DNA from 2 places in the Streptacidiphilus albus JL83 genome. Region 1 is predicted to be linked to the other one. Evidence: riboswitches for the same ligand, from Rfam matches in the RefSeq annotation. Region 1 holds a riboswitch; the other holds the start of a gene.
The links. Region 1 has a riboswitch for glycine ahead of gcvT (glycine cleavage system aminomethyltransferase GcvT). Riboswitches for the same ligand answer to the same signal wherever they lie in the genome.

Region 1 (10,853 bases):
CCGGTCATGCGGCTGAACCTGGCCTTCGACCACCGTGTCGTGGACGGTGCCCTGGCTTCCGACGTGCTCGGCGCACTCAAGCAGCAACTGGAGGAATTCGATGACCGCAGCGGAGCGGAGCCGGTCGGTGCAGCCGTTCGGACCGCTGATCAGGATCGCCGGCCGGGACGGGCCCTGGCACCGGATCGGCGCTGACCTGGCCGCGTACGGCACCGCGCTGGTCTACGCCCGCACCGGGGACTGGCGGCCGGACCAGGCCCCCGGCCCCCGGCTCCGGGCCCTGCTGGGCCGGGACTGGAGCCGCTACCTGGACCTGTCCCGGCCGGACGTCAGGAACCGCTTCGCCGCCTCCCGGGTACTGCTCAAGTACGCGGCCGGGGCGGCGCTCCAGGTTGCACCGGAGTCCCTGGAGCTGGGCTACCGCTCCACCGGCCGCCCCTATCTGCGCGGCAACGACGCGCTGGACATCAGCCTCAGCCACACCGAGGGGCTGCTCCTGGTCGGACTGACCACCAGTGGCTTCATCGGCGTCGACGTGGAGGACGCGCGCCGCGAGTTCCACGAGGCCGGCCTGGCACGGCACTGGTGCACCCCCGACGAACTGGCCCGGATCGAGGCGCTGGCGCCGGAGCTGCGCGACCCGGCACTGGTGCGGTTGTGGACGCTCAAGGAGTCCTACAGCAAGGCGCTCGGCCTCGGCATGCAGTTCCGCTTCACCGATTTCGGCTTCGACTACGAGCACGACGGGCGGATCACCGCGCGCACCGTCGAGGACGCCCCGGTCGGCCCGAACGACTGGGCCTTCCAGAGCTATGCGCTGGACGACGACTTCACCGTCAGCTCGGCCGTCTACAACGTCGGCTTCGGCTCGACCGATGACACGGCGGCGCACACCATGCTCGACCTCAGCCTGTTCGACGCGGTCGCCTCCGTGCTCGGCGACGAGGAGTCCGCGGCCGACGCCGGCGAGAGCTGGTGACCGGCGCGGGCGGCGGGGCGCGGCGCCACCGCGCTCGGACCCGCGCTTAGGCAGTACGCAAGTCCTCCAGGGCACGCTCGTTCGAAGCGGGGGCGGCTACTGACGGCGGCGCTCCGGACGAGGAAAGGCGGCCCGTTCCAGTGACCACGACCACAGCCGAACTTCGCCCTTTGGACATGGCCTTCTGGAGCCTCGAGTCCGAAGCGGCGCCGCTGCACCTCGGTGCGCTGCTGCACTTCGGGCCCGGCGGAGCGCCGGACGCCGAGTCGCTGGTGTCCCTGCTCGCCGAACGCGCGGGCCGCTCGGCCCGCCTCCGCCAGCGGGTGCACGTGCCGTGGAACCCGCTGGACCCGCCGCGCTGGGTCGACGACCCCCGCTTCGCCGCCCGGCAGCACATCGGGGTCCACCCGCTGGAGGGTCCGGGCGCGCTGGAACGGGTCACTGCCGCGCTGATGGCGGCGCCGCTGCGGCGCGAGCTGCCGCCCTGGGAGATCCACCTCCTCACCGGCGGCGGACTCGCCCAGGGCTTCACCCTGCTGCTGAAGGTGCACCACGCGGCCGTGGACGGCCTGCGCGCGGTCGAGCTCGGGGTCAGGCTGCTGGACCGGCTGGAGGCGGACCGGCAACCCGCCCCCGAACCACCGCCGTCCCGACACCCGGGCCTGGCCGCCGGGTTGGCGGCGGGGCTGGACGGGTTCACCCGGCGTACCCTGCGCTCGGCCCGGGTCGCGGCCGAGGTCGCCACGGCCGTGGTCGGCAGCCGGGTCGCGGAGGGCTGGCGGCCGGTCGGTACACCGCTGCACACCGGCGCGACCGGGACCACGGGCGCGGTCGCCGGGGAGCGGGTCCTGGCGCTGCCGTCGCTCGCCACCCGCGACCTCCAGCTGATCCGCCGGGCGCACGGGGGCACCCTGCACGACATCGTCCTGGCCGTGGTCGCCGGCGGGCTGCGGCGCTGGTTCCTGGACCTGGGCCGCGACCCCGCGCTGCGCAGCACCCGCGTCCTGGTGCCGGTCAGCCAACGGGCCCGGACCGAGGACGCCGAGCAGGGCAACCAGCTCTCCGGATTCCTGGTCACCCTGCCGCTGGCCGAACCGGACCCGCTGATCCGGCTCTACCGGGTGCGGGAGGCGATGTCCGCGCACAAGGCGCGCGGTCCGCTGCGCGGCCCCGGCGCCGTCGCCACCCTGCCGGACCTGCTGCCGCCCGGGGTCCAGCGCTTCACCGGGCCGCTGCTGCGGCCCTCGGCCCCGCTGCTCTTCGACGCCCTGGTCACCGACGTCCCGCTGCCGGGCCTGCGGTTCACCCTCGCCGGAGCCCCGCTCACGGCCATGAACCCGCTGCCGCCGCTGGCCCAGGGCCACACCCTCGCCATCGCGGCCAGCCGCTACCGCGACCGGGTGCACCTCGGCATCCACGGCGAGGCCGACCCCGACCGCGACCCCCGCGACCTCTCGGCCATGCTCGCGGCCGAGGTCCGCACCCTGCTGCAGCTGTCCTGACCTGCCCCCGCGTCGCCCGGCTGCCATCCCTGCCGAGCCGCCGGACGCCCCGGGGACGCGCCCTGCCACCTCAGCACTCGATGACGTTGACCGCGAGGCCGCCCCGGGAGGTCTCCTTGTACTTGACCTTCATGTCGGCGCCGGTCTCCTTCATCGTCTTGATCGCCTTGTCCAGCGAGACGTGGTGGCGGCCGTCGCCGCGCAGCGCCATCCGGGCGGCGGTGACCGCCTTGACCGAGGCCATGCCGTTGCGCTCGATGCAGGGGATCTGGACCAGGCCGCCGACCGGGTCGCAGGTGAGGCCGAGGTTGTGCTCGATGCCGATCTCGGCGGCGTTCTCGACCTGCTCCGGGGTGCCGCCGAGGACCTCGGCCAGGCCGCCGGCCGCCATGGAGCAGGCCGAGCCGACCTCGCCCTGGCAGCCGACCTCGGCGCCGGAGATCGAGGCGTTCTCCTTGAAGAGCATCCCGATCGCGCCGGCGGTCAGCAGGAAGCGGACGATGCCGTCGTCGTCCGCGCCCTGGATGAAGTTCAGGTAGTAGTGCAGGACCGCCGGGATGATGCCGGCCGCGCCGTTGGTCGGGGCGGTGACCACCCGGCCGCCGGCCGCGTTCTCCTCGTTCACGGCCATCGCGTAGAGGGTGACCCACTCCATCGCGTTGGCCGGGCTGATGCCCTCGGTGCGCAGGGCCCGGGAGGCGGGGGCGGCGCGGCGGCGGACCTTGAGGCCGCCGGGCAGGATGCCCTCGTGGTTCATCCCGGCGCGGACGCACTCCTGCATCACGTCCCAGATCGCCAGCAGGCCGGAGCGGATCTCGTCCTCGGTGCGCCAGGCCTTCTCGTTCTCCAGCATCAACGAGGAGACGGACAGGCCGGTCTCGGAGGCCAGCCGCAGCAGCTCGGCGCCGGTCCGGAACGGGTAGCGGAGCACGGTGTCGTCGGGCTTGACCCGGTCCGCGCCGATGGCGTCCTCGTCGACGACGAAGCCGCCGCCGACCGAGTAGTAGGTCTTCTCCAGCAGCGGCGCGCCCTCGGCGTCGAAGGCCGCGAGGGTCATCCCGTTGGCGTGGTACGGCAGCGAGCGGCGGCGGTGGAGTATCAGCTGGGTGTCGGGGTCGAAGGCGATCCCGTGGTCGCCGAGGAGCGAGAGCCGCCGGTCGGCCTTGATCCGTTCGACGTCCAGGTCGGCCTTGGCGATGTCCACGGTGCGCGGGGAGTTGCCCTCCAGCCCCAGCAGGACGGCCTTCGGGGTGCCGTGGCCGTGGCCGGTCGCGCCCAGCGAGCCGAAGAGCTCGGCCCGGAGCGAGACGGTCTGGGCGAGCAGGCCCTCGGACTTCAGCCGGCGCGCGAACATCCGCGCCGCCCGCATCGGTCCGACCGTGTGGGAGCTGGACGGCCCGATGCCGATGGAGAAGAGGTCGAAGACGCTGATGGCCACGGGAGACGCCCTTGTCTTGGTGGTGGGGGTGCGGTGCCGGGAAGGGCCCGAGGTCGGGGCCCGGTGGCGCGGTTGCGCGGGTGCGCGCGGGAACGAGTTGCGCGGGTCGGGTACGTGCGGCGGGGCACCGGCCCACTGTCCAGTGTGCGCGGTGCCCCGCCGAATGGATCCGGATCCGGTCCGGAACGGCTCCCGAACAGCGTCGGAACAGTTCGCTACGGACCGGCCGGAGCCGGGGCCTACAGGCCCGGGTAGAGCGGGTGCTTCTCGGCCAGGGCGGTGACCCGGGCGGCGAGGGCCGACTTCACGGTCTCGTCGAAGGAGGGCTTGAGCGCCTCCGCGATGATGTCCGCGACCTCGGTGAAGTCCTCGGCGCCGAAGCCGCGGGTGGCCAGCGCCGGGGCGCCGATCCGCAGGCCGGAGGTGACCATCGGCGGACGGGGGTCGAACGGGATGGCGTTGCGGTTGACGGTGATGCCCACCGAGTGCAGCCGGTCCTCGGCCTGCTGGCCGTCGAGCTCCGAGTTGCGCAGGTCGACCAGGACCAGGTGGACGTCGGTGCCGCCGGACAGCACGGAGACGCCGGCCGCCGTGGCGTCCGGCTGGGTGAGCCGGTCGGCGAGGATCTTCGCGCCCTCAAGGGTGCGCTGCTGGCGGTCCTTGAACTCCTCCGTCGCGGCGACCTTGAAGGCCACCGCCTTGGCGGCGATCACGTGCTCCAGCGGACCGCCCTGCTGGCCGGGGAAGACCGCGGAGTTGATCTTCTTGGCGTACTCGGCCTTGGAGAGGATCACGCCGCCGCGGGGGCCGCCGAGGGTCTTGTGGGTGGTGGTGGTGACCACGTCGGCGTAGGGCACGGGGGAGGGGTGCAGCCCCGCCGCGACCAGGCCGGCGAAGTGCGCCATGTCCACCATCAGCAGCGCGCCGACCGAGTCGGCGATCCGGCGGAAGGCGGCGAAGTCGAGCTGGCGCGGGTAGGCGGACCAGCCGGCGATGATCAGCTGCGGCTGGTGCTCCTTGGCGAGGCGCTCGACCTCGTCCATGTCGACCAGGTTGGTCTCCGGGTCGACGTGGTACGCGGCCACGTTGTACAGCTTGCCGGAGAAGTTGATCTTCATGCCGTGGGTCAGGTGACCGCCGTGGGCCAGGTCCAGGCCCAGGATCGTGTCGCCCGGCTTGATCAGCGCGAACATCGCGGCGGCGTTGGCCGACGCGCCCGAGTGCGGCTGGACGTTGGCGTGCTCGGCGCCGAACAGCGCCTTGACCCGGTCGATCGCCAGCTGCTCGACCACGTCGACGTGCTCGCAGCCGCCGTAGTAGCGGCGGCCGGGGTAGCCCTCGGCGTACTTGTTGGTCAGCACCGAGCCCTGTGCCTCCAGCACCGCGACCGGGGCGAAGTTCTCGGAGGCGATCATCTCCAGGGTGGACTGCTGGCGGTGCAGCTCGGCGTCCACGGCGGCGGCGACCTCGGGGTCGAGCTCGTGCAGAGACTGGTTCAGAACCGTCATGGTGTTCTTCCTCGGAGAGGTCTGGAGTGCTCAGGCGCCGGTGTGGGCGGAGTACTCGTCGGCGGTCAGCAGGCCCTCGGGCGTGCCGTCGAGGCGGATCTTGAACAGCCAGCCCTCGGTGAAGGAAGCGGAGTTGACCAGCGACGGGTCGTCCACCACGGCCTGGTTCGCCTCGACGACCTCGCCGGTCGCGGGGGAGTACAGGTCGCTGACCGACTTGGTCGACTCCAGCTCACCGCAGGTCTCGCCCGCGGTCACGGTGTCGCCGACCTCGGGAAGCTGCACGTAGACCACGTCACCGAGCGCGTTGGCGGCGAAGGCGGTGATGCCCACGGTCGACACGCCGTCCTCGGCGGTCGTCAGCCACTCGTGTTCCTTGCTGTACGTGAGGTGCTGGGGGTTGCTCATGGTGTCGATTCTCCAGGATGAGGTACGGGAACGGCGAAACGGGTCGCCCACCGTCCAGGTGGTGGACGGCGGCGGGGGAGCGGCGCTGCGGTGGGTCAGCGGGCGCGCTTGTAGAACGGCAGGGCGACGACCCCGACCGGCTCGTGGCTGCCGCGGACGTCCACGGCGACGGTGCTGCCCGGCTCGGCGTGCGCGGCGTCCACATAGGCCATCGCGATCGGCTTGCCCAGCGTCGGCGAGGGCGCGCCGGAGGTGATCGAGCCGATGACGGTGCCGTCGGTCGCCGACACCACGTCCATCCCGGCACGCGGCACCCGGCGTCCGGGCGAGACCAGGCCGACCAGGACCCGCGGCGGCTGGGCGGCGGCCTCGGCGGCGGCCTTCTCCAGCGCCACCCGGCCGACGAAGTCCCCGCCGTTGGTGGTCTTGTCGAAGCGGACGACCCGGCCCAGGCCGGCGTCGAAGGGGGTGAGCGAGGTGGTCAGCTCGTGGCCGTAGAGCGGCATGCCGGCCTCCAGCCGCAGGGTGTCGCGGCAGGACAGCCCGCAGGGGACCAGTCCGGACCCGGCGCCCGCCGCCGTCAGGGCCTCCCAGAGCGCCACCGCGTCACCGGGCGCGACGAACAGCTCGAAGCCGTCCTCGCCGGTGTAGCCGGTGCGGGCGAGAAGTGCCGGGCGGCCGGCCACGGTGGTCGGCAGGGCGGTGTAGTACTTCAGCGCCGGCAGGTCGGCCTCGGTGAGCGGGGCGAGGATGCCGGTCGCCTCCGGGCCCTGGATCGCGATCAGCGCGTAGGCGTCGCGGTCGTCGCGGACCACGGCGTCGAAGCCGGCCGCGCGCTCGGTCAGCGCGTCCAGGACCACCTGGGCGTTGGAGGCGTTGGCGACGACCAGGAACTCGGTCTCGCCGGTGCGGTAGACGATCAGGTCGTCCAGGATGCCGCCGTCCGGGGCACAGATCATGGTGTAGCGGGCGCGGTTCACGCCCAGCGCGGAGACGAAGCCGACCAGCGCGTGGTCGAGCAGCTCGCCCGCCTGGGGGCCGGTGAGGGTGATCTCGCCCATGTGGGAGAGGTCGAACAGGCCGGCCCGGTTGCGGACGGCGAGGTGCTCCTCGCGCTCGCTGCCGTAGCGCAGCGGCATGTCCCAGCCGGCGAAGTCGGTCATGGTGGCGCCCAGGGCGCGGTGCACGGCGTCCAGCGCGGTGAGGCGCAAGGGCGCAGCGGCGGTCGAATCGGGGGACGACATGGAAAGGACTCCTCGGTGCTCTCGGACAGGCGCATGCAGGGCATGCCGCAGCGGGGCTCTCCCCCTCTGTCGCTGCAACCTGAGAGCTTCACCGGGCGCCCGCCGGAGAACGGGGACGCGCGGCTTGCACCGTTGGTGGGCCTGCCCCGGGCGTACGCCCGCGGTCGACCACTTTCCAGATGTGCCTCGCCCGTGCGGTAGCTGTGCCTGAGAGTTTCCGGGGAGGGCTTGCTCCTTCGGCGCCGACTGCAACCCCGCTCCCGCCGGGGGAGGTGGGGCTGGCCTGGCTCTCCCGCGCGGGTTCGAACGGCCGGTGTGAAGTTGTTGGGCACGCTCATCATGGCATGGAGCGCGGGCCGGTCGCAGGGGCGCGTCGCCCGCCCGCCCGGCGAAGGTGTCCCGCGCCGCAGTGACAGCCGCGGTGACGGCCGTAGTGACATACATCGCGTCCGTCCCCTGCGGCCGGGTCGCGGTCGTTATCCTGCGAGGAGGTCACGTCGGAGAACGGTGGTAGGGACGATGCAGCACCCGGTGATTCCGGCGCAGAGCGCGACCGGCGGCTGGCCCGCCAACGAGCTGGAGCAGGTGCTCACCAGCGCCGTCGGCGACCCGGGCGCGACACCGCGGGTGGTCGAGGTGCTGCGCCGCAGCCACGTCTGGCTGCCGCTGCCCGGCGGACCCACCCGCGACGGTTCGACGCTGGACCTGCCGACGACCGAGCTGGCCGGCCAGCCCTTCGTGCCGGTGTTCAGCTCCGAGGAGCAGTTCCGGCTGATCGCCGGCGACCTGCCGTTCGCGGTGGCGCCGGTGTGCGAGCTGGCCGAGGGGATGCCGCTGGGCGTCGGGATCGTGGTCAACCCGGAGGGCGCGGTCGGGATCCCGATTCCGGCGGGCGGGGTGCCCCAGCTGCGCGGCGCCACCGACGCCCGCGCGGCGGCCGAGCCGAGGGCCGCCTTCGCCGCCCGGCTGGGGCTGCGGGTGCCCGAGGCGCACGAGGACCCGGTGGAGTTCCTGGTCGCGGCGATCGGTGAACTCTCGGTCACGCCCGTGGTGCTGACGGCCCGCCGGGCGCTGGTCCAGGTCGAGCAGGACCGGGAGAAGCTGTTCGTCGGGGTGGAGCTGGCCCGCGCCGAGGTCCAGGACCAGCAGGCCGCCAACCTGGCCCTGGGCCGGGCGCTGGGCGCGGTGCCGCTGCCCTGGGAGGTCGGGATCGTGCTGCTGAACGTGGTCGACGACCCGCTCGCGGACTGGATGCTGACCTCGGTCCAGCCGTTCTTCGCCCGTGCCTAGCGGGATAGGCTGAGCTGTTCGAAAGGGAGCAGGCCGAGACGGGCGCGCGGGGAGAGGGCGGCAGAGTGGTCCAGGCAGGCGGCGGGGGCGCCATCGAGCGGGCGCTGCTGGAGGTGGCTCCGGGGCGCTTCGACACGTACGAGGCACTGCTGGGCGCTCTCGGCGAGGGCCAGGTGTGGATGCTGCTCTGGTTCGGCGAGGCCGGTCGGCCGGACGCCCAGTACGGGAACATGGAGGTCGGCGGCTTCGGCTACGCGCCGTGCGTGACCTCGGCCGAGCAGCTCGCGGCGAGCGGCTGGTCCCGGGCGCACCAGGTGGGCAGCGGGCGTGAGGTCGCCGCCGCGCTCTACCGGGAGCGCTGGGGCCTGTGGCTGAACCCGCACCAGCCCGGCGGCGGGGTCGGCGTGCCCTGGGCGGACCTGCGCCGGGTCGCGGGCGGCCTGGACCGGCTGCCGGCCGGTCCGCTGCAGATCGGCGAGCCGGAGGTGCGGGCCGACGGCTTCTACGCGGCGCTGGCGCAGTCGGCGCAGGCGACGCCGGTGGTGCGCTCGCTGCGCCGGGCCTGGGTCCGTCCGGCCTGGGGCGAGCCGTACCTGGTGATCGGACTCGACCTCTTCGACTCCGGACCGGCCGCGGTGGAGTCGGTGCGGCTGATGATGGAGCACTCGCTGGGCTCCGCCCCGGCCGGGGTGGCGGTCTCGACGGTGGCGATGTCCGATCCGTATGATCCGGTGGCGCTGTGGCTCCAGGTGCGCGCGGCGCCGTTCTACGACCGTGCTGTCCAGTACTGACGCTCCTGCCCCTTGCGTCCGTTTCGTAGTAGGACGTCCGGTGCCTGCCGTCCCGCGCCGCCCGGGTCGCGGGCCGAATAATGCTGTGCCGTGGGCCCATCCGGACCGTACCCGAACGGTCGGCGAGAGGTGACGCTCAGTCAATTGCGCTCACTGTGACACTCGTAGCAGTGGTGTCAAGAACGCGCTGGCCTGCCGTGAAGCGTTTCCGCAGCCTGGACGGCACTCCCGGGTCCAGGTAACAGTCGTGTGAATTGATGTATTCGCATATCTCGGCCATGCATCGAAGCAGATCACAGTTGGGCATCCATTGCCCTTCAGGGGTGGCGGATCTGCTTCCCGCTGTTGAAGAGTGACGCCTCAACGACGCGCCCCGGGCGCGGAGTAACGCCGTGTCGAGGGGTCGCCGTCACATCCGACGGGCCGGTCCCGCGGCACTCGCGGGCTGGGCGGAACACCTCCGCGCAGGCCGGGGTGCCGAGGCGCGGCAGCGGAAGTTCTGGGCCTGTTCCGAGTATGACAATTACCTTCCGAACGCCGGACAATCAGACGCAGCATCGCGGGTTCATCGCGCCACGGATCGTTCGTACCACTGCACTTGGCACCATCAGTGAGACTGCTAGGGAGTCAACACGCCATGTCTGCGCCACTAGAGGTCACTGGATCAGCCGACGAGGCAGGGCCGGACGACGGCGCGCCCACAACTGCGGGCAAGGGGATCGAGGGCCGCTCGCTCGGCCGGATCGCCTGGACCCGGCTGCGCCGCGACAAGGTCGCCATGGCCGGTGGCATCGTGGTCGCCCTGCTGGTGCTGCTCGCGGTGCTGGCCAAGCCGATCGAGTCCCTCTTCGGACTGCACCCCAACGCCTTCCACCAGAACCTGATCGACCCGGTGCTGCTCAAGCCCACCGGCTCCTTCGGCGGCATGAGCTTGGCCCACCCGCTGGGCGTGGAACCGCAGTTCGGGCGCGACCTGCTGTCCCGGGTGATCGAGGGCTCCTGGGTCTCGCTGGCGGTGGCCTTCGGCGCGACCATCCTCTCCAACGTCATCGGCATCGTCCTCGGCGTCGCCGCCGGTTACTACGGCGGCTGGGTCGACTCGGTGGTCAGCCGGCTGATGGACATCTTCCTGGCCTTCCCGCTGCTGCTGTTCGCCATCGCGCTCTCCGCCTCGCTGCAGAACGGGGCCTTCGGGCTGACCGGGCTGCCGCTGGAGATCAGCGTCCTGATCTTCGTCATCGGCTTCTTCAACTGGCCCTACATGGGCCGGATCGTGCGCGGCCAGACGCTCTCGCTGAAGCAGCGCGAGTTCGTCGAGGCCGCCCGCAGCCTCGGCGCCCGCGGCCCGTACATCCTGTTCAAGGAGCTGCTGCCGAACCTGGTCGCCCCGATCATCGTCTACTCGACGCTGCTGATCCCGACCAACATCCTCTTCGAGTCGGCGCTGAGCTTCCTCGGCGTGGGCATCGAGCCGCCGCAGGCCTCCTGGGGCGGGATGCTCAGCGAGGCGGTCCCGTTCTACAGCGCCGACCCCGAGTTCATGCTCGTGCCCGGTCTGGCGATCTTCGTCACCGTCCTCGCCTTCAACCTGCTCGGCGACGGGATCCGGGACGCCCTCGACCCGCGTGCCAACTGACCGGTCCCACCAACCCATCGTGCGAAGGGGAAACCACCAACGATGAACAGCAGCAAG
Region 2 (10,853 bases), 5.0 Mb from region 1:
AACGACCGGATCAGCTACGACGAGCCCGACGCCATGCGGACCTACCTGCTGCAGCACGGCGTACCGGCGGACCGGATCGTCCGCGACTACGCCGGCTTCCACACCTGGGACTCCTGCGACCGGGCCGCCAAGATCTTCGGGGTGCGCAGCGCGCTGCTGGTCAGCCAGGGCTTCCATGTCCGCCGGGCGGTCGCGCTCTGCCGCTCGGTCGGCATCCAGGCCTACGGCGTCGGCGTGGACGAGCCGCACGACGCCACCTGGTACTACGGCGGTGTCCGCGAACTGCCGGCGGCCGGGGAGGCGTTGATCGACGTGCTGTTCCACCCGGACCCGACCTTCCTCGGCCCGCAGGTGACCGCCCTGGCGCGCTGGCAGTAGCGCTTCAGCTGGATTGTCGTACCCGTGCGCGATGATCGGGGCATGCGGTCCGTGCCGTCGATCCTGCACCTCGACATGGACGCCTTCTTCGCCGCGGTGGAGCAGGCGTCCAAGCCGAGCCTGCGCGGAAAACCGGTGGTGGTGGGCGGTCTCGGCGGCCGGGGGGTGGTCGCCACCGCCTCCTACGAGGCGCGGCGCTTCGGGGTGCACTCGGCGATGCCGATGTCGCAGGCGCGGCGGCTCTGCCCGAACGCGGCCTTCCTGATCCCCAGGTTCGAGCTCTACCGGCAGGTCAGCGACTTCGTGATGGGGCTGCTGCGGGAGCTCTCGCCGCTGGTCGAGCCGCTCAGCCTGGACGAGGCCTTCGTCGATCTGGAGGCCGGCCCCTACGGCGCGATGATCCGCGAGAGCTGCCCGGCCGAGGGCGCCGCCCTGGTCCGTGCGCTGGCCGAGGACCTGCGGGCCGACATCCTGGCCGGGGTCGGGCTGACCGCCTCGGTCGGGCTCTCCGGGACCAAGTTCCTCGCGAAGATCGCCTCCGAGCAGGCCAAGCCCGACGGCCTGGTGCTGATCGAGCCCGGCAGCGAGCGCGCGGTGCTGGACGGGCTGCCGGTGCGGGCCCTGCCCGGGGTCGGCCCGGCGACGGCGGACACCCTGCGCCGGGTCGGGCTGACCCGGATCTCGCAGGTGGCCGAGACGCCCGAGGACGAACTGGTACGACTGCTCGGCCGGGCGCACGGCGCGGGCGTCCACGCGCTGGCGCTCGGCCATGACGAGCGCCCGGTGGTGGCGGAGCGCGACGCCAAGTCGGTCTCGGTCGAGGACACCTTCGAGGTCGACCTGATGGACGTCGACCGGATCCGCTTCGAACTCGACCTGCTCACCGAGCGCTGCGTCCGCCGACTGCGGGCGGCCGGCCGCTCGGGGCGGACCGTGGTGATCAAGGTCCGTCGTTTCGACTTCACCACCCTCACCCGCTCGGCCACCCTGCCCTCGCCCACGGACGACCCGCTGGTGATCGCCGGGCTGGTCCGCCGGCTGCTGGCGCAGGTCGAACTGCTGGGCGGGGTACGGCTGCTCGGTGTCGGCGTGACCGGGCTCGCCGACTTCACCCAGGAGGACCTCTTCGCCCAGGCCCAGGCCGAGGCCGAGGCCGCTGAGGCCGCCGAGGCCGCCGAGGCGGGACGGCGGTGGGGAGGAAGGGCCGGGCCGCGGGCGAGGACCCGGCCCAGGACGGCACCGGGGGACCGAGGCCGCCTACGGCGGGCCGGGGGAGCCGAGGGCCTTCCCCCCGGGGCCGCACCGGCCCGGCGCTGGCATCCCGGACAGGACGTGGAGCACGAGGAGTACGGCCACGGCTGGGTGCAGGGCAGCGGGTGGGCCGGGTGACGGTGCGCTTCGAGGTGCCCGGACCGGTGCGCGGCCGGGTCCACACCTTCGCGGTGGAGGACCCGGCGCTCAGCGGCGCCGATCCGCTGCCGCTGACCGGAAGGGCTCCGGACGCGACGCCGCCGCCGCTGCCCTGACCGGGGAGCGGCGGCGTGCGGTCCGGGCGCCTCAGGCGCCGATCGCGTGGCCGGTGTCTCCGGAGCGCGGGAACGGCTCGGGCCGGCCGGCCGGGGCGCTGCCGGGAGCGGCGCCCGGAGCACTGCCCGGGGCCTGCTGCGGGGCGCCGCCGACACCGGGGCCTCCCACGCCGGGGCCGCCCATGCCGGGCCCGCCATTGCCGGGCACCGCGGTCGGCCCGGCCAGCCGGGTGCTGTCCTGCACCTGGATGTGCTCGCGGTGCAGCTCGTCCCGGACGATCTGCTCCTCGGTGAAGCGCTCGGTCACCAGGCGGATCCGCTCGACCGGCACCACCGCCTTGCGGACGACGACGCGCTCCTCGTGCAGGGTGACCTCCTCGGTGCTCTCGGAGATCTCCTGGTCCGTCAGCTGCTCCCGCTCGTCGGCGCCGACCGGCACCCGCTCGACCCGGATCCGCTCACGGATCACCGGGACCCGGCGTTCGACCTGCTCGGTGGTGACGTACTTCCGCAGCCGGGCGTGGCCCAGCACGCTCCACTCGGTCGTGATGTCCAGCCGCTCCTCGCGGCAGACGAACTCGATCGGCTCCGGGACCGAGGTCCCGGCCGCGGTGGTGCCGGTGGCCTGGCCGGGCAGCGGGTCGGTCAGCGGGTCCGGGACCGGCCGGGTGATCGTCACCGGCGGCGTCGGCGGGGTCTGCACCCGGGGCTGCGCCTGCGCGGTCGGCAGCGGCTGGGCCTGGAGCGGCTGGGCCTGCGGCGGCTGCAGCTGCTGCGCGGGCTGGGGGCTGGTCATGAAGGCGGCCGTCCTGCTGCTCGGAGTGGCGGGGGGAGCGTCGACCACCGGCATCGGCTGGGTGGACTCCGCGGTCGGCGCGGGCGCGGGCTTCGACCCGGCGGAGGCGGCCGCGGTGGCAGCGGCGGCAGCGGTCACGGCGGCGGCCGGTACGGCGGCCCCGGCGCCGGCCGCGGGCGCTGCGGCGGCGGTGCCGGTGCCCGTGTTGGCGCCGGTTCCCGTGCCGGTTCCCGTGCCGGAGCCGTTGCCGGAGCCGGAGCCGGAGCCGGAGCCGGAGCCGTTGCCGCGGGCGTCCCCGGCCGGCAGCTCCAGACCGTAGTAGCGGTAGAGCTGGAGTTCCTGGGCGGGCGACAGGTGCTGGCCCGCGCCGAAGTCGGGGGAGTCCTTGACCTGTGACTTCTCGTAGGGCACCCGCAGCTCGTCGCTGACGAACTCACTGGTGGTCAGCGGCACGAAGGCGTCGCGGCCGAAGAGGCCGGTCCGGACGGCGGCCCACTCCGGCTCGCCGGTGGCGTCGTCGAGGTACACCTCGTCGATGGTTCCGATCTTGTCGCCGTTGCGGTCCACTGCCTTGTGGCCGATCAGGTCCCTGGGGTCGATCTCGGTCTGCACGGGTCGTCCACTCCTCACGGCGGGAAGACATCCCCGCTCGCACAGGCACGCAGGGAAAATACGGTCAAGTCATACAAAAGTCCACAAAGATCACTTTGTCGAGTGCTGACCGGCCGACCGGGTGTGTCGCTGGGCCGAACGGGGCACCGGGGAGGCGCGTGCTTCAGCCTTCCGCGCTGGTAGCCTGGCCAGTGACCGTAGAGCGCGCGCGGGAGAGTCCGCGCCAGGCGCGGCGCCGAAGGAGCAAATCCTCCCCGGAATCTCTCAGGCCCCCGTACCGCGTGCGCAAGGTCGCTCTGGAAAGCAGGGCCGTCCCGGACCATCGGGACGCGTCCTCACCGACGGTGAAAGCCGGTGCCCGCGGGCGCCGGTGAAGCTCTCAGGTTCAGATGACAGAGGGGGAGGTCGTCCCGGCACACCACACGTGCCACCCGGGTCCGACCAGGAGGCAAGCCCGCCATGACGTCACCCCTGACCTCACCCCTGACTTCACCCCTCGCCGGACTCGAGCAGTCCAGTCCCTTCGAGAACCGGCACATCGGCCCCGACGCCGACGCCCAGGCCAAGATGCTGGCGAGCGTGGGCTACTCCACGCTCGACGAGCTCACCGCCGCCGCCGTGCCGGCCGCGATCCGCAGCCTGGAGGCGCTGGACCTGCCCTCCGCCCGCTCCGAGGCCGAGGTGCTGGCCGAGCTGCGCACCCTCGCCGACCGCAACCAGGTGCTGCGCCCGATGATCGGCCTGGGCTACTACGGCACCTTCACCCCGCCGGTGATCCTCCGCAACGTGCTGGAGAACCCCTCCTGGTACACCGCGTACACCCCCTACCAGCCGGAGATCTCCCAGGGCCGGCTGGAGGCGCTGATCAACTTCCAGACGGTGGTCTCCGACCTCACCGGGCTGCCCACCTCCGGCGCCTCGCTGCTGGACGAGGGCACCGCCGCCGCCGAGGCGGTCTCGCTGGCCCGCCGGATGGGCAAGGTCAAGGGCGGCGTCTTCGTCATCGACGCCGACACCCTGCCGCAGACCGCGGCCGTGATCCACACCCGCGCCGTGCCGCAGGGCATCGAGACCGTGGTCGCCGACCTCTCCGAGGGCATCCCGGCCGAGCTGGTCGAGCGCGGCGTCTTCGGCGTGCTGCTGCAGTACCCCGGCGCCTCCGGCGTCGTCCGCGACCTCAAGCCGCTGATCGACCAGGCGCACGGCCTGGGCGCGGTCGTCGCCGTCGCCGCCGACCTGCTCGCGCTCACCCTGCTCACCTCGCCCGGCGAGCTGGGCGCGGACATCGCGGTCGGCACCACCCAGCGCTTCGGCGTCCCGATGGGCTTCGGCGGACCGCACGCCGGCTACATGGCGGTCCGCACCGAGTACGCCCGCAGCCTGCCCGGCCGACTGGTCGGCGTCTCCGTCGACGCCGACGGCAACCGCGCCTACCGGCTCGCCCTGCAGACCCGCGAGCAGCACATCCGCCGCGAGAAGGCCACCAGCAACATCTGCACCGCGCAGGTGCTGCTCGCGGTGATGGCGTCGATGTACGCCGTCTACCACGGCCCGGACGGCCTGACCGCGATCGCCGCCCGCACCCACCGCTACGCCGCGACGCTGGCCGAGGGCCTGCGGGCGGGCGGCACCGAGATCGTCCACGACTCCTTCTTCGACACCGTGACCGCCCGGGTCCCGGGCCGGGCCGCCGAGGTCGTCGAGGCCGCCCGCCAGGGCGGGGTCAACCTGCGGCTGGTCGACGCCGACCTGGTCTCCGCCGCCTGCGACGAGACCACCACCCGCGCCGACCTGGCCGCCGTCTGGGCCGCCTTCGGCGTCCCGGCCGTCGCCGACGTCGACCGCCTGGCCGAGGCGGCCGGGCTCCGGCTGCCGGAGGCGCTGCTCCGCAGCGACGAGTTCCTCACCCACCCGGTGTTCCACACCCACCGCTCCGAGACCGGGATGCTGCGCTACCTGCGCAGCCTCTCCGACAAGGACTACGCGCTGGACCGGGGCATGATCCCGCTGGGCTCCTGCACCATGAAGCTGAACGCGACCACGGAGATGGAGTCCATCACCTGGCCCGAGTTCGCCCAGGTCCACCCCTTCGCCCCGGTGGAGCAGGCCGAGGGCTACCTCACGCTGATCCACGAGCTGGAGCAGCGGCTGGCCGAGGTCACCGGCTACGACAAGGTCAGCCTCCAGCCCAACGCCGGCTCCCAGGGCGAGCTGGCCGGCCTGCTCGCGGTCCGCGCCTACCACCAGGCCAACGGCGACACCGAGCGGACCGTCTGCCTGATCCCCTCCTCCGCGCACGGCACCAACGCCGCCAGCGCGGTCATGGCCGGGATGCGGGTGGTGGTCGTGAAGACCCTCGCCGACGGCGACGTGGACGTCGAGGACCTGCACGCCAAGATCGAGCAGTACCGCGACCAGCTGTCGGTGCTGATGGTCACCTACCCCTCCACCCACGGCGTGTTCGAGGAGAACATCGGCGACATCTGCGCCGCCGTGCACGAGGCCGGCGGCCAGGTCTACGTCGACGGCGCCAACCTGAACGCCATGGTCGGGCTGGCCAAGCCGGGCCACTTCGGCGGCGACGTCTCGCACCTCAACCTGCACAAGACCTTCTGCATCCCGCACGGCGGCGGCGGCCCCGGCGTCGGCCCGGTCGCGGTGCGCGCGCACCTCGCGCCCTACCTGCCGAACCACCCGCTGCAGCCGACGGCCGGCCCGGAGACCGGGGTCGGTCCGATCTCTGCCGCGCCCTGGGGCTCGGCGGCGATCCTGCCGATCTCCTGGTCCTACGTCCGGCTGATGGGCGGCGAGGGCCTGAAGCACGCCACCCAGGTCGCGGTGCTCAGCGCCAACTACATCGCCAAGCGGCTCGCGCCGTACTTCCCGGTGCTCTACACCGGGCCGGCCGGGCTGGTCGCGCACGAGTGCATCATCGACGTCCGGCCGCTGGCCAAGACGGCCGGCGTGAGCGTCGACGACGTCGCCAAGCGCCTGATCGACTACGGCTTCCACGCGCCGACGATGTCGTTCCCGGTCGCCGGGACGCTGATGATCGAGCCGACCGAGAGCGAGGACCTCGGCGAGATCGACCGCTTCTGCGAGGCGATGATCGCGATCCGCGGCGAGATCGACCGGGTCGGCGCGGGCGAGTGGCCGGCCGACGACAACCCGCTGCACCACGCCCCGCACACGGCCGCGCTGCTCGCGGGCGAGTGGGAGCACCCGTACTCCCGCCAGGAGGCGGTCTTCCCGGCCGGGGTCAACCCGGCGGCGAAGTACTGGCCGCCGGTGCGCCGGATCGACGGCGCCTTCGGCGACCGCAACCTGGTCTGCTCCTGCCCGCCGCTGGAGTCCTACGGGGAGTGATCGCGGCAGCGCGACGCGGGGCCGCCACCGGTGCACCGGTGGCGGCCCCGCGTCGTCGCTTGCGGGCGTCGGGGTCAGGCGACTTCGGCGAGGGCCCGGTGCGGGGCGATCACGCGGCCGTCGGGAAGGATCTCGCCGGTGTCCTCGAACTGCAGGACCCCGTTGCAGAGCAGGCTCCAGCCCTGCTCGGGGTGGCTGGCGACGACGACGGCGGCCTCACGGTCCGGGGAGTCGGCCGACGGGCAGACGGGACGGTGCTGGCACATAGCTCGTACCCTCGTTTCTCTGATCCTCGACGCGTTCCGTTCGAGGAGGTGTGAACCGCCGGTCGATCGGGTAGAGGCTCTTGCCCCCCGCGCTGGTTCCCAGTGTCGACGTCCTGGGACCTTCCCGCAGCCATTTGGTGACATGCGTCACGCACCTGGCTGAGGGATCACCCGTTTGGTACCCGGAAACCCCTGGTAACGCACCGAAGTGACCATGCGGGGCATGGTCACTTCGGGTGGCTTCCCAGGGCTCGTCCTTGCCGGTGCCGCCTTGCTGCCTTCCTTGCCGTCCGCGCTCTGCCGCCTGTGCTGCCGCCTGGTTCCCCGGGCCGGGTCAGATCGCGAGCGGCAGCAGTGCCGATCGGCCGAGCGCCAGCAGCGTCAGCAGCTCCTCGGCGTCGTGCGGGACGTGCGCGGTCACCCCCAGCGGCGCCGGCGCCAGCGGGATCAGCAGGTCGCGGCTGCGGGCCTGGTCGAGCACCGGGTGCAGCCAGAGCGCGGTCATGTAGCGGCCGGGCACCGACAGCAGCCGGGGCAGGTAGGGCGTCGAGGTCGCGGCGGTGTGCTGCCGCGCCTGCTGCAGCGCCCGCAGGGTCGCCAGCGGGTAGGGCCCCTCGGCGAAGTACGCGAAGGCGTGCCCGTCCGGGGTCTCCCGGGTCTCGGCGGCGGCGACGACCTCCTCGCCGTCCCGGATCAGGAAGCGCCAGCCGGTGCACCTGGCCTCGGAGAGCGGCGCGGCGCCGTCGGCGTGCGCGGCCGGGTCGAGCAGGTGGACCGGCAGCGGGTGCGCCGGGGCCAGCGGCCCGCGGCGGGTGGCCGAGCTGCGCAGGGCGCGCAGGGCGGCCGGGGAGTCGAGCGCGTCGAGGACCGCGCGCAGGGCGGCGGCAGGGGGCTGGGGGAGCGACAAAGACATGTGTTCGCCTCTCGTGGCAGAGACAGGCGGTGCAGGGACGTACGCAGGCGCCGCGGACGTCGGGGGCGGACGCCATCGGCCCGGGTGTTCCGGAAGTTCACGTGCGGAGGGACGGGGCCGTTGCGGACGGCCGAGCCGTGCCCTGCGGCGTGGGGGCCGGAGGTGGACGGCGCTTCTCGTACCTGCTGACCGAGTCTATCCGAACAAATGCGATGCGTGACTCTTCTACTACTGTCGGTATCCCTCCGCAAGGGATGTTCCGGGCAGTTCGTAGGCGCAGCGACGAGTTGGCACATGCCGGAACCCCGGGTATGGATCTCCGGCCCTGGGCATGATGCACAGGCGGGACCGATCGAGACGGGCAGGGCCGATCGAGGAGGTAGGGCGTCGATGGGGGAGAAGGTCGTCGCGAGCCAGGCCGATCTGGCGGACCGGCAGCTGTACCGGCGGAAGCTGCGACAGTGCCTGGAGGCGCTGGAGCAGATGTTGACGGAGCGGAGGTTCGACCGGCCCAGGGCCCGACTGGGGTTGGAGATCGAGCTCAACCTGGCGGACGAGTCCGGTCGGCCGGTCATGATCAACGAGCAGGTGCTGGACTCCATCGCGAGCGATGACTTCCAGAGCGAGCTGGGACGATTCAACATCGAGGTCAACATCGCCCCGCACCGGCTGGGCGGCCGGGTCTTCGAGGAACTGCGCGAGGAGATCGACACCGGCCTCCGCTACGCCGACCGCAAGGCCGCCGAGGTCGGCGCCCGGATCGTCCCGGTGGGCATCCTGCCGACCCTGGCCGGCGACCACGCGGTGCTGGACAACATCTCCAGCGGCGACCGCTACCAACTGCTCAACGAGCGCATCCTGGCTGCGCGCGGCGAGGACATCATGCTCGACATCGAGGGCGTCGAGCGCCTCCAGGTGGACACCGTCTCGATCGTCGCCGAGGCAGCCTGCACCTCGCTGCAACTGCACCTCCAGGTCACGCCCGACCGCTTCGCGAGCGTGTGGAACGCCGCGCAGGCGCTGGCCGGCCCGCAGGTGGCGGTGGGTGCCAACTCCCCGTTCCTGTTCGGTCGGGAGCTGTGGCGCGAGACACGGCCGGTTTTATTCGAACAGGCTTGCGATACGCGCTCGGCGGAGCTGAAGGCGCAGGGCGTCCGGCCCATCACCTGGTTCGGCGAGCGCTGGATCGACTCGGTCCTGGAGCTGTTCGCCGAGAACGGCCGCTACTTCCCCTCGCTGCTGCCGATCTGCGACGACGAGGACCCGCTGAAGGTGCTGGCGAGCGGCGGGATCCCGCTGCTGCGGGAGATGCGGCTGCACAACGGGACCATCTACCGCTGGAACCGCCCGGTCTACGACGTCGCCGAAGGGGTGCCGCACCTGCGGGTCGAGAACCGGGCGCTGCCGGCCGGGCCGACCGTGGTCGACACCCTGGCCAACGCCGCCTTCTACTACGGCCTGGTCCGGGCCCTCGCCGACCAGGCCCGTCCGGTGTGGTCCCGGCTGCCGTTCGAGCTCGCGGCCGAGAACTTCCGCCTCGCCGCCCGGTACGGGCTGGACGCGGAGCAGTGGTGGCCGCGCGCCGGACGCTTCGGCTCGCGCGGGCCCGGCGTCCGCGGCGGCGGCGGGGTGACCCGGGTCCCGGTCCGCGAGCTGGTGCTGGAGGAACTGCTGCCGCTCGCCCGGCACGGGCTGGACGCCTGGGGGGTGGACCCCTTCGACCGGGACCGCTACCTGGGGATCATCGAGCAGCGCTGCGTCCGCAACATGAACGGAGCGGCGTGGCAGAGCGCCGAGTTCCACCACGGCCGCGACCGGCTCGGTCTCGACCGGACACCGGCGCTGGCCGCGATGACCCGGCGCTACATGGAGCTGGTCCGCACCGGGGAGCCGGTGCACAGCTGGCCGGTCGGCTGAGCGGGCAGGTCGGGCGGTCGGCCGGCCGGGCGGGCAGGCGGGCAGGTCGGTCGGGCGGGCGGGCCGGTCGGTCGGGCGGGCGGGCAGGCGGGCAGGTCGGGCGGGCGTCGGACACAGGGCGCTGTGCGATGATCGGGCGACCCTAGCGCCCGTGTGGGAGACGCCGCAGTGACCACCATCGAAACCGCCCCGGCCCCGCCGGTCCTCACCCGACGGCTGCTCGGCCGCGAGACGCTGATCGTGCTCGGACTGTCCCTCGGGGCCAGCGCGCTGTACGCCTACATCAGCTTCATCGGCTCGCTGACCGCGCCGAAGGCGCTGAACACGCAGACCGCCAACCTCAACGGCTCGCTCGCGCCCGGCCGCCCCTGGCTCGACCTCAGTCTGCAGCTGTTCAACATCGGCACCGCACTGGTCCCGGTGCTCCTGGTCGGCTACCTGCTGGTGCGCGAGGGCTCCTCGATAAGGGCGCTGGGCTTCGACCTGACCCGGCCCGGCTGGGACCTCTCCCGGGCGCTGCTGGTCGCCGCCGCGATCGGCGGCTCCGGCCTCGCGCTCTACCTGGGCGCGCAGGCCTCCGGCGTCAACCTCACGGTCGTGCCCAGCTCGCTGCCGGACGTCTGGTGGCGGATCCCGGTGCTGATCCTCTCCGCCACCCAGAACGCGGTGGTGGAGGAGGTGATCGTGGTCGGCTACCTGCTGCGCCGGTTGGAGCAGCTGGGCTGGTCCTGGCCGGCCTCGGTGGCCGCCAGCGCGCTGCTGCGCGGTTCGTACCACCTCTACCAGGGCGTCGGCGGGTTCTTCGGCAACGTGGTGATGGGCCTGGTCTTCTGCCTGCTGTACCGGCGGTGGCGCCGGGTCGCCCCGCTCGCCACCGCGCACGCACTGATCGACACGGTCGCCTTCGTCGGCTACGTGCTGCTCGCCGGACACGTCAGCTGGCTGCCGACGTGAGCTCCCCGTCCAGGACGGTGACGGCGCGTCCGGTGAGCAGCACCCGGTCGCCGTCGAGCCGGGCGAGCACGCTGCCGCCGCGCGCGGAGAGCTGGCGTCCGGTCAGCTCGGTCCGGCCCAGCCGC

Region 2: it holds a riboswitch for glycine, as region 1 does, so the genes downstream of both, gcvP (aminomethyl-transferring glycine dehydrogenase) here and gcvT (glycine cleavage system aminomethyltransferase GcvT) in region 1, are expected to answer to the same signal.

What each region holds. Positions count from the first base shown of each region.
Region 1 covers NZ_JQML01000001.1:6,087,776-6,098,628, forward strand. Annotated here, with positions in the region: gene BS75_RS26620 (2-oxo acid dehydrogenase subunit E2) at 1-195, shown strand, start outside; gene BS75_RS26625 (4'-phosphopantetheinyl transferase family protein) at 101-979, shown strand; gene BS75_RS26630 (wax ester/triacylglycerol synthase domain-containing protein) at 1,120-2,481, shown strand; gene BS75_RS26635 (L-serine ammonia-lyase) at 2,552-3,919, opposite strand; gene glyA (serine hydroxymethyltransferase) at 4,159-5,427, opposite strand; gene gcvH (glycine cleavage system protein GcvH) at 5,458-5,835, opposite strand; gene gcvT (glycine cleavage system aminomethyltransferase GcvT) at 5,931-7,079, opposite strand; glycine riboswitch at 7,265-7,384, opposite strand; gene BS75_RS26655 (enhanced serine sensitivity protein SseB C-terminal domain-containing protein) at 7,599-8,369, shown strand; gene BS75_RS26660 (enhanced serine sensitivity protein SseB C-terminal domain-containing protein) at 8,435-9,160, shown strand; gene BS75_RS26665 (ABC transporter permease) at 9,798-10,796, shown strand; gene BS75_RS26670 (ABC transporter substrate-binding protein) at 10,839-10,853, shown strand, end outside.
Region 2 covers NZ_JQML01000001.1:1,134,452-1,145,304, reverse strand. Annotated here, with positions in the region: gene BS75_RS04950 (SanA/YdcF family protein) at 1-378, shown strand, start outside; partial or broken gene BS75_RS43195 (DNA polymerase IV) at 421-1,904, shown strand; gene BS75_RS45515 (PRC and DUF2382 domain-containing protein) at 1,936-3,312, opposite strand; glycine riboswitch at 3,512-3,602, shown strand; glycine riboswitch at 3,604-3,715, shown strand; gene gcvP (aminomethyl-transferring glycine dehydrogenase) at 3,772-6,678, shown strand; gene BS75_RS04930 (DUF5999 family protein) at 6,753-6,944, opposite strand; gene BS75_RS04925 (hypothetical protein) at 7,279-7,857, opposite strand; gene BS75_RS04920 (glutamate--cysteine ligase family protein) at 8,248-9,774, shown strand; gene BS75_RS04915 (CPBP family intramembrane glutamic endopeptidase) at 9,943-10,728, shown strand; gene BS75_RS04910 (PhzF family phenazine biosynthesis protein) at 10,709-10,853, opposite strand, start outside.